Antarctobacter heliothermus: one gene and its partner. Each later gene encodes a partner of the first gene's protein in a complex. Links are inferred from orthologs where the notes say so. Each region holds a gene or a part of one and is shown in the gene's direction. Other genes may lie near its edges.

Evidence for each region.
Region 2: the proteins of mfd (region 1) and uvrA are in contact, whole or in part, in a crystal structure (PDB 4DFC), measured with the Escherichia coli proteins. The link is inferred for Antarctobacter heliothermus from one-to-one orthologs.

The regions. Positions count from the first base shown.
Region 1 is NZ_CP022540.1:3,260,646-3,265,082, forward strand. The notes cover bases 1-3,991. They hold mfd (transcription-repair coupling factor), read left to right. Parts: upstream 1-308; coding sequence 309-3,791; downstream 3,792-3,991. Other genes in these bases: ANTHELSMS3_RS15695 (component of SufBCD complex), read left to right, coding at 1-242. Also shown: ANTHELSMS3_RS15705 (TadE family protein), read left to right, coding at 4,263-4,437. UniProt on the Escherichia coli protein: Couples transcription and DNA repair by recognizing RNA polymerase (RNAP) stalled at DNA lesions. Mediates ATP-dependent release of RNAP and its truncated transcript from the DNA, and recruitment of nucleotide excision repair machinery to the damaged site.
Region 2 is NZ_CP022540.1:2,983,831-2,987,514, forward strand. The notes cover bases 253-3,684. They hold uvrA (excinuclease ABC subunit UvrA), read left to right. Parts: upstream 253-625; coding sequence 626-3,484; downstream 3,485-3,684. Other genes in these bases: ANTHELSMS3_RS14220 (VWA domain-containing protein), read right to left, coding at 253-400; ANTHELSMS3_RS14230 (YgaP family membrane protein), read right to left, coding at 3,535-3,684. In the rest of the region: more of ANTHELSMS3_RS14220, read right to left, coding at 1-252. UniProt on the Escherichia coli protein: The UvrABC repair system catalyzes the recognition and processing of DNA lesions. UvrA is an ATPase and a DNA-binding protein. A damage recognition complex composed of 2 UvrA and 2 UvrB subunits scans DNA for abnormalities.

The DNA.
Region 1 (4,437 bases):
TTGGCTTTTTTTACTGGGTAGAGTTCGCGCAGGCCGTTTTCATGTTGGCCTTTCCGATGATGTTTGTCGGGCTGCTCAGCATCAGTTCGGCCCGGCGCATTCAGGCAGGTGAGAACGCGGGTGAGGCGCTGTGGCGGCGGTTGCGCCTACACCGGATGCTGACGCAGTTCATCGGTGTCGTGTCGATTTTTTGCACCGCGCTGTGGGGCATGTACATGAACCTGACGGTTCTTGCCTTCTGATCGTATCGGTTTGATCCGGCCTGTGCGCGGTTGACGCGGCGCGCCCGGCGCGCCATTTGAGCCATCATGACAGAACATCGTATCATCATGGGCGGCGCGCCCGAGGGCTATGACGCCCGTCTGGTGCTGCGTGAGGTGGCGCGGGCCAAAGGTCCGGTGATCCACATCGCGCGCGACGACAAACGGCTGGCGGCCATGCGCGATGCGCTGACCTTCTTTGCGCCCGACATGCCGGTGATGGTGTTTCCCGCCTGGGACTGCCTGCCCTATGACCGGGTGTCGCCCAATGCCGATATCTCGGCCGCGCGCATGGCGACGTTGGCGACCCTGGTGCATGGCGGGCCGACGCATTTTGTCTTGCTGACGACGCTCTCGGCGGCGATGCAGTACCTGCCCGCCCGCGACGTTCTGCGCGAGGCGGCCTTTACCGCGCGGGTCGGTGACCGGGTGGACGAGGCCGGGCTGCGCGCCTTTTTGGTACGCATGGGATTCAGTCAGGCACCCACGGTCACGGAACCCGGTGACTACGCGGTGCGCGGCGGCATCATCGATATCTTTCCGCCGGGGGACGGCGGGCCGGTGCGTTTGGATTTCTTCGGTGATGTGCTGGACGGAGCACGGCGGTTCGATCCGGCGTCGCAGCGGACGACGGAAAAGCTGGACGTGGTGGAACTGGCGCCCGTGTCCGAGGTGATCCTAGACGAGGCGGCGATCACGCGGTTCCGCCAGAATTACCGGATCGAATTCGGTGCGGCGGGCACCGATGATCCGCTGTATGAGGCGGTTAGTGCTGGTCGCAAGCATCAGGGTGTCGAACACTGGTTGCCGTTCTTCCATCAGCGGCTGGAAACTTTGTTCGACTATCTGCCCGGCGCGCCGGTTGTGCTGGACGATCAACTGACGCCTTCGCGCCTGTCGCGCTGGGACAGCATCGCCGATCAGTTCGATGCACGCCGACACGCCATGAGCCAGAAAAAGTCTCTGGGCAGCACGGTTTACAAGCCGATCCCGCCCGGATCCCTTTATTTGGACGATGATGCATGGTCTGCCGCCCTTGGTGCGCGGCGCGAGGTGCAGTTTCATCCGCTGCCACAGGCCACTGGCCCCGGTGTCGTGGACGCAGGCGGGCGTATCGGGCGGAATTTCTCGCCTGAGCGGCAACAAGAAAACATCAGCCTTTTTAGTGCCTTGGCTGCCCATGTTAAGGCGAGATTGCAGGACGGACCGGTTGTTATCGCCTCCTATTCCGAAGGCGCGCGCGAACGCCTGACGGGCCTGATTGAGGACGAGGGGCTGGCCGAGGCGATCCCCGTTACCAACGGCACCCGGATTGGCAAGCGCGGGCTGCATCTGGCGGTCTGGCCTTTGGAGGCGGGCTTTGTCGCCCCTTGGGAGACGGGGGACGACAAGGTGCGCCTGACGGTCATTTCCGAACAGGACGTGCTGGGCGACCGCCTTATTCGGCAGCCCAAGAAACGCCGCAAGGCCGAGAACTTCCTGACTGAACATCAATCGCTGTCACCCGGCGATCTGGTAGTCCATGTCGACCACGGTATCGGCCGGTATCTGGGGATGGAGGTGGTCACCGCAGCAGGGGCAGCGCATGAATGCCTACTACTGGAATATGCTGAAAGTTCAAAGCTGTATCTGCCGGTCGAGAACATCGAACTGTTGTCCAAATACGGTCACGAAGAGGGCCTGCTGGACAAGCTGGGCGGCGGCGCGTGGCAGGCCAAAAAGGCCAAGCTGAAGGAACGCATCCGCGAGATGGCGGATCGCCTGATCCGCATCGCTGCCGAACGTGCCTTGCGCAAAGCCCCGATCATGGACCCGCCACCGGGCGCGTTTGAGTCCTTTTCCGCGCGCTTTCCCTATCAAGAGACGGATGACCAGCTAAAGGCCATCGAAGATGTCATGGAGGACATGCATTCCGGCCAGCCGATGGACCGCCTGATCTGTGGCGACGTGGGCTTTGGCAAGACAGAGGTCGCCATGCGCGCCGCCTTTGTGGCGGCCATGTCCGGCGTACAGGTCGCTGTGATAGCACCGACTACGCTGCTGGCACGCCAGCACTACAACAGCTTTGCCGAACGGTTCCGCGGCTTTCCCGTGCAGGTGTCGCCCTTGTCGCGTTTTGTCGGCACAAAACAGGCGGCACTGACCCGTGAGGGCATTTCCAAGGGCACCGTGGACATTGCGGTCGGCACCCATGCGCTGCTGGCCAAGGGCATCCGGTTCAACAACCTTGGCCTGTTGATCATTGATGAAGAGCAGCGCTTTGGCGTCCAGCACAAGGAACGGCTAAAGCAACTGCGGTCGGACATTCACGTCCTGACCCTGACCGCGACTCCGATCCCGCGCACACTGCAACTGTCGCTGACCGGGGTGCGCGATCTGTCGATTATCGGCACGCCGCCCGTGGACCGTCTGTCGATCCGTACCTACGTCAGTGAATTTGACCCGGTGACGATCCGTGAGGGCCTGTTGCGCGAACACTATCGCGGCGGCCAGTCCTTCTTTGTGGTGCCGCGCCTGACCGACCTGCCAGAGGTCGAGGAGTTCCTGAAGGAACAAGTGCCGGAAGTGTCCTATGTCGTCGCCCACGGCCAAATGGCAGCGGGGGACCTGGACGACCGCATGAACGCCTTTTATGACGGCAAATACGATGTGCTGGTGGCGACAACCATCGTGGAATCCGGTCTGGACATCCCCACCGCCAACACCATGGTGGTGCACCGGGCCGACATGTTCGGCCTCAGCCAGCTGTACCAGATCCGGGGCCGTGTGGGCCGGTCCAAGACCCGCGCCTATGCCTATCTGACGACCAAACCGCGCGCCAAGCTGACCACCACCGCAGAAAAGCGTCTGCGCTTGCTGGGCAGTCTGGATACGTTGGGGGCGGGCTTCACTCTTGCCTCGCAGGATCTGGATATTCGCGGCGCGGGCAATCTGCTGGGTGAAGAACAGTCCGGCCAGATGCGTGACGTGGGCTACGAGTTGTACCAGTCGATGCTGGAAGAGGCGATTGCCAAGATCCGCGCCGGAGAGATGGAGGGTCTGTCAGAGGCCGACGATCAATGGGCGCCTCAGATCAATCTGGGCGTGCCGGTGCTGATCCCTGAGACGTTTGTGCCAGATCTGGACGTGCGCCTTGGTCTGTACCGTCGCCTGTCCTCGCTGACCACAAAGGTCGAGCTAGAGGGCTTTGCCGCCGAGTTGATCGACCGTTTCGGCAAGCTGCCGCGGGAGGTAAACACCTTGTTGCTGGTGGTGCGGATCAAGGCGATGTGCAAACGCGCCGGGATCGCCAAACTGGACGGCGGGCCAAAGGGGGCGACGATCCAGTTCCACAACGACAAATTCGCCTCGCCCGAGGGACTTGTGGCCTTCATCACCGCGCAGGACGGGCAGGCGCGCGTCAAGGACAACAAGATCGTGGTGCGGCGCGAGTGGAAACGCGACAAGGACAAGATCCAGGGGGCCTTTGCCATCGCCCGCGATCTTGCCGAGCACGCCGGTGTCCTGAAAAAACGCAAGGCGACAACCTGATCCGAACCGCACGAATTGCCCATAGTCACACTGGTGAATTGAACCCATGATTGAGAATTGTGCCTGTTAATTGTGCAATAACCGGGTCACATATAGGTGTGATCGAGCCTTCGATTTACTTATCTCATTTTGATTTAGTCTAAGGGTTCGGCATCCTCTCGATGCATCTCCTTCTGGTTGAATGCGTCCCTGACGATCGACTGGCGTGCCACGAAGGTGCCACTATAGAACCAAAGTCGTAGAAATGCCTGTGGATCACGGGTACAGCGTCCCAAACCTCGTTACTAATGGTTAATCAAAGGTTAATCAAAGGTTAACGGAGGTGTGAGATCAATCTGTCTTGAAGACTAATTCGTCTGTTTTGCTTCGCATTTTCTGAAAGGCTTGATTTCGACACAATTGGGACAAGAATTTGGTCCAATCGGGTCGCAACCTGAAATTGTTTTTAGGTGCGCCGAGGAAATTGAAATCATGCTGGATGATAGAAACAGAGCCAAGAAGATTATTTCTTCGGAAGAGGGTAGTTCAACAGTAGAGTTCGCTATCCTTTTTCCTGCGTTCATCACCTTGATAACTGGATGCTGCTGGTTGGCGCTATATGCGGTAGTCGCCGGAAATGTACAGCAAATGACATATGAGGTGGCGC
Region 2 (3,684 bases), 280 kb from region 1 along the record:
CGAGGATCACGGTGGCGGGGTCTTCGGTGTATTTCAGCGCCGTGGCGGCGGCGACAACGGCATCGGTCATCGGTGTCTTGCCGCGCGGGCGCAGTTGATTCACCGCAGCGCCGATGGCGTCGCGGCTGGCCGCACCGGGCAGGACCAGCGTTTCGATGTCGGTGCAGTCGCCCTTGGTGCGGTGGCCATAGGCGGTCAGGCCGATGGATTGCGTCTGGGGCAGGGTACGCAGCAGATCGCCGACCACGCCCTGCGCGATCTCGATCTTGGTGACTCCGTCGATTTGCCCCCACATGGAGCCTGACGCATCCAGCACGAGGATGGAGTTCACGTCCTCCTGCGCCGTGGCAAGGCCGGGCAGTACACAAAGCGCCAATGCGGCGCGGCGAAACCGTGTCATGGAAATCCCCCTTTGGCGGTAATGCGCACAGCCTGCACCCTGTGTCGCGTTGGGGCAAGGAATGGTTTCCCTGACTGTTGCGGTGCATTTCCGACGGTCTTTGCGGCACGAGACCGCCGCTTTGTGGGTCGTCACCGGAATGTTCACACTTCGTTCACGCTTTTCGATTGGCGAAGGCGGGGAATCCCCCTATGTACACTCGGGTTGCAATACCGGGGGTCAGACATGCCGGAACTCAAGAAGATCGAGGTGCGCGGCGCGCGCGAGCACAACCTGAAGTCCATCGACGTGGACATCCCGCGCGACGAACTGGTTGTGATCACCGGGCTGTCCGGGTCGGGCAAGTCCTCGTTGGCGTTCGACACGATCTATGCCGAGGGCCAGCGCCGCTATGTCGAGTCGCTGAGCGCCTATGCGCGGCAATTCCTCGACATGATGGAAAAGCCGGATGTGGATCACATCAGCGGTCTGTCTCCCGCGATTTCCATTGAGCAGAAAACGACGTCGAAGAACCCGCGCTCGACCGTTGGCACGGTGACCGAGATTTACGACTACATGCGCCTGCTGTTTGCGCGTGTTGGCACGCCCTATAGCCCCGCCACCGGCCTGCCGATCGAGGCGCAGCAGGTGCAGGACATGGTCGACCGGGTCATGACCATGGAGGACGGCACGCGCGGCTATCTGCTGGCCCCCATCGTGCGCGACCGCAAAGGCGAATACCGCAAGGAATTCCTTGAGTTGCGCAAGCAGGGGTTCCAGCGGGTCAAGGTGAACGGCGCGTTCCACGAACTCGACGATCCGCCGGTGCTGGACAAGAAGTTCCGCCATGACATCGACGTGGTCGTCGACCGGATCGTGGTGCGCGAGGGCATGGAAACCCGTCTGGCGGATTCGTTTCGTACCGCGCTGGATCTGGCCGATGGCATCGCCGTGCTGGAAACCGCGCCGAAAGAGGGCGACCCGGAGCGGATCACCTTTTCCGAGAATTTTGCCTGTCCGGTCAGCGGATTTACCATCCCGGAAATCGAACCCCGGCTGTTTTCGTTCAATGCGCCCTTCGGGGCCTGCCCGGTCTGCGACGGGCTGGGCAAGGAGCTGTTCTTTGACGAACGCCTTGTGGTGCCGGACCAGACGCTGAAGATCAGCGATGGCGCGCTGGCGCCGTGGCGCAAGGGCAAGTCGCCCTATTTCCTGCAAACCATCGAAGCCATCGCCAAACATTACGAATTTGACAAAAAGGCGCGCTGGAAAGACTTGCCCGCCCATGTGCATCAGGTGTTCCTGTACGGGTCTGGCGATGAGGAAATCCAGTTCCGCTATGACGAAGGCGGACGCATCTATCAGGTCAGCCGCGTGTTTGAGGGGGTGATCCCCAACATGGAACGCCGCTATCGCGAGACCGACAGCAACTGGATCCGAGAAGAGTTCGAACGCTATCAGAACAACCGGCCCTGTGGCACCTGCGGCGGTTATCGCCTGCGGGAAGAGGCGTTGGCGGTCAAGATCGCCGATCTGCATGTGGGTCAGGTGGTCGAAATGTCGATCAAACAGGCGTTCGACTGGTGCGAAACCGTGCCCGCCAGCCTGACCAAGCAGAAGAACGAAATCGCCCGCGCCATTCTCAAGGAAATCCGTGAGCGGCTGGGGTTCCTGAACAATGTCGGGCTTGAGTATCTCACGCTTAGCCGGTCTTCCGGCACGCTGTCCGGTGGTGAGAGCCAGCGTATCCGGCTGGCCAGCCAGATTGGCTCTGGCCTGACCGGGGTGTTGTATGTGCTGGATGAGCCGTCGATCGGTCTGCACCAGCGGGACAATTCACGCCTGCTGGATACGCTGAAAAACCTGCGCGATCAGGGCAATACGGTGATCGTGGTCGAACACGACGAAGAGGCGATCCGCGAGGCGGATTACGTCTTTGATATTGGCCCCGGTGCCGGGGTGCATGGCGGGCAAGTGGTGGCCAAAGGCACGCCCGAAGAGATCCAGAACGACCCGGCCAGCCTGACCGGGCAGTACCTGTCAGGCGCGCGTGAAATTGCGGTGCCTGCGGAGCGGCGCAAAGGGAACCGCAAGAAACTCAAGGTGGTAAAGGCCACGGGCAACAACCTCAAAGAGGTGACCGCGGAGTTCCCACTGGGCAAGTTTGTCTGCGTGACCGGCGTGTCCGGCGGCGGTAAGTCGACACTGACGATTGAGACGCTGTTCAAGACTGCCAGCATGGCCCTGAATGGTGCCCGCCAGACGCCTGCGCCCTGCGAGACGATCAAGGGGCTGGAGCATCTGGACAAGGTGATCGACATCGACCAGCGGCCCATCGGGCGGACTCCGCGGTCTAATCCGGCGACGTACACCGGGGCCTTTACCCCAATCCGTGATTGGTTCGCCGGGCTGCCAGAGGCCAAGGCGCGTGGCTATAAACCGGGGCGGTTTTCGTTCAACGTCAAGGGGGGGCGCTGTGAGGCCTGTCAGGGGGATGGTGTCATCAAGATCGAGATGCACTTTTTGCCGGATGTCTATGTCACCTGTGAGACCTGCAAAGGCGCGCGGTACAACCGCGAGACATTGGAAATTCTGTTCAAGGGCAAGAGCATAGCTGGCGTTCTTGATATGACCGTTGAGGACGCGCAGGAGTTTTTCAAGGCGGTGCCGTCAATCCGGGACAAGATGGATGCGCTGGCACGCGTCGGTCTTGGCTATATCAAGGTTGGCCAACAGGCGACGACCCTGTCAGGCGGTGAGGCGCAGCGGGTCAAGCTGTCCAAGGAACTGGCCAAACGGTCCACGGGCCGCACGCTATATATTCTGGATGAACCGACCACGGGCCTGCATTTTGAAGACGTGCGCAAGCTGTTGGAAGTGCTGCACGAACTGGTCGAAGGCGGCAACACGGTTGTGGTGATTGAACACAATCTGGACGTGGTGAAAACCGCCGACTGGATCATCGACATCGGCCCCGAGGGCGGCGATGGCGGCGGTCAGATCGTGGCCGAAGGGACGCCGGAACAGGTGGCCGAGGTCGAGGCGTCACACACCGGTCGGTATCTCAAACCGATGTTGCAGCCGCGCAAGGTGGCGGCGGAATAACGTCTGACGTTGGCGCGCGGGGCCCAGTGAGGGCCCCGCCGCTGGCAAGCTCAGGATTTGAGCTTGCAGGTGTTGATGCCCAGCAGGGCGTAGGGCGGGCAGGTGCCCAGTGCGGCGGTGGCCAGCATCACGATGCCCACAACCAGCAACAGCCAAGACCAGCTGCCCGAGACCGTGAAAAAGGCGATGATCGCCACGAT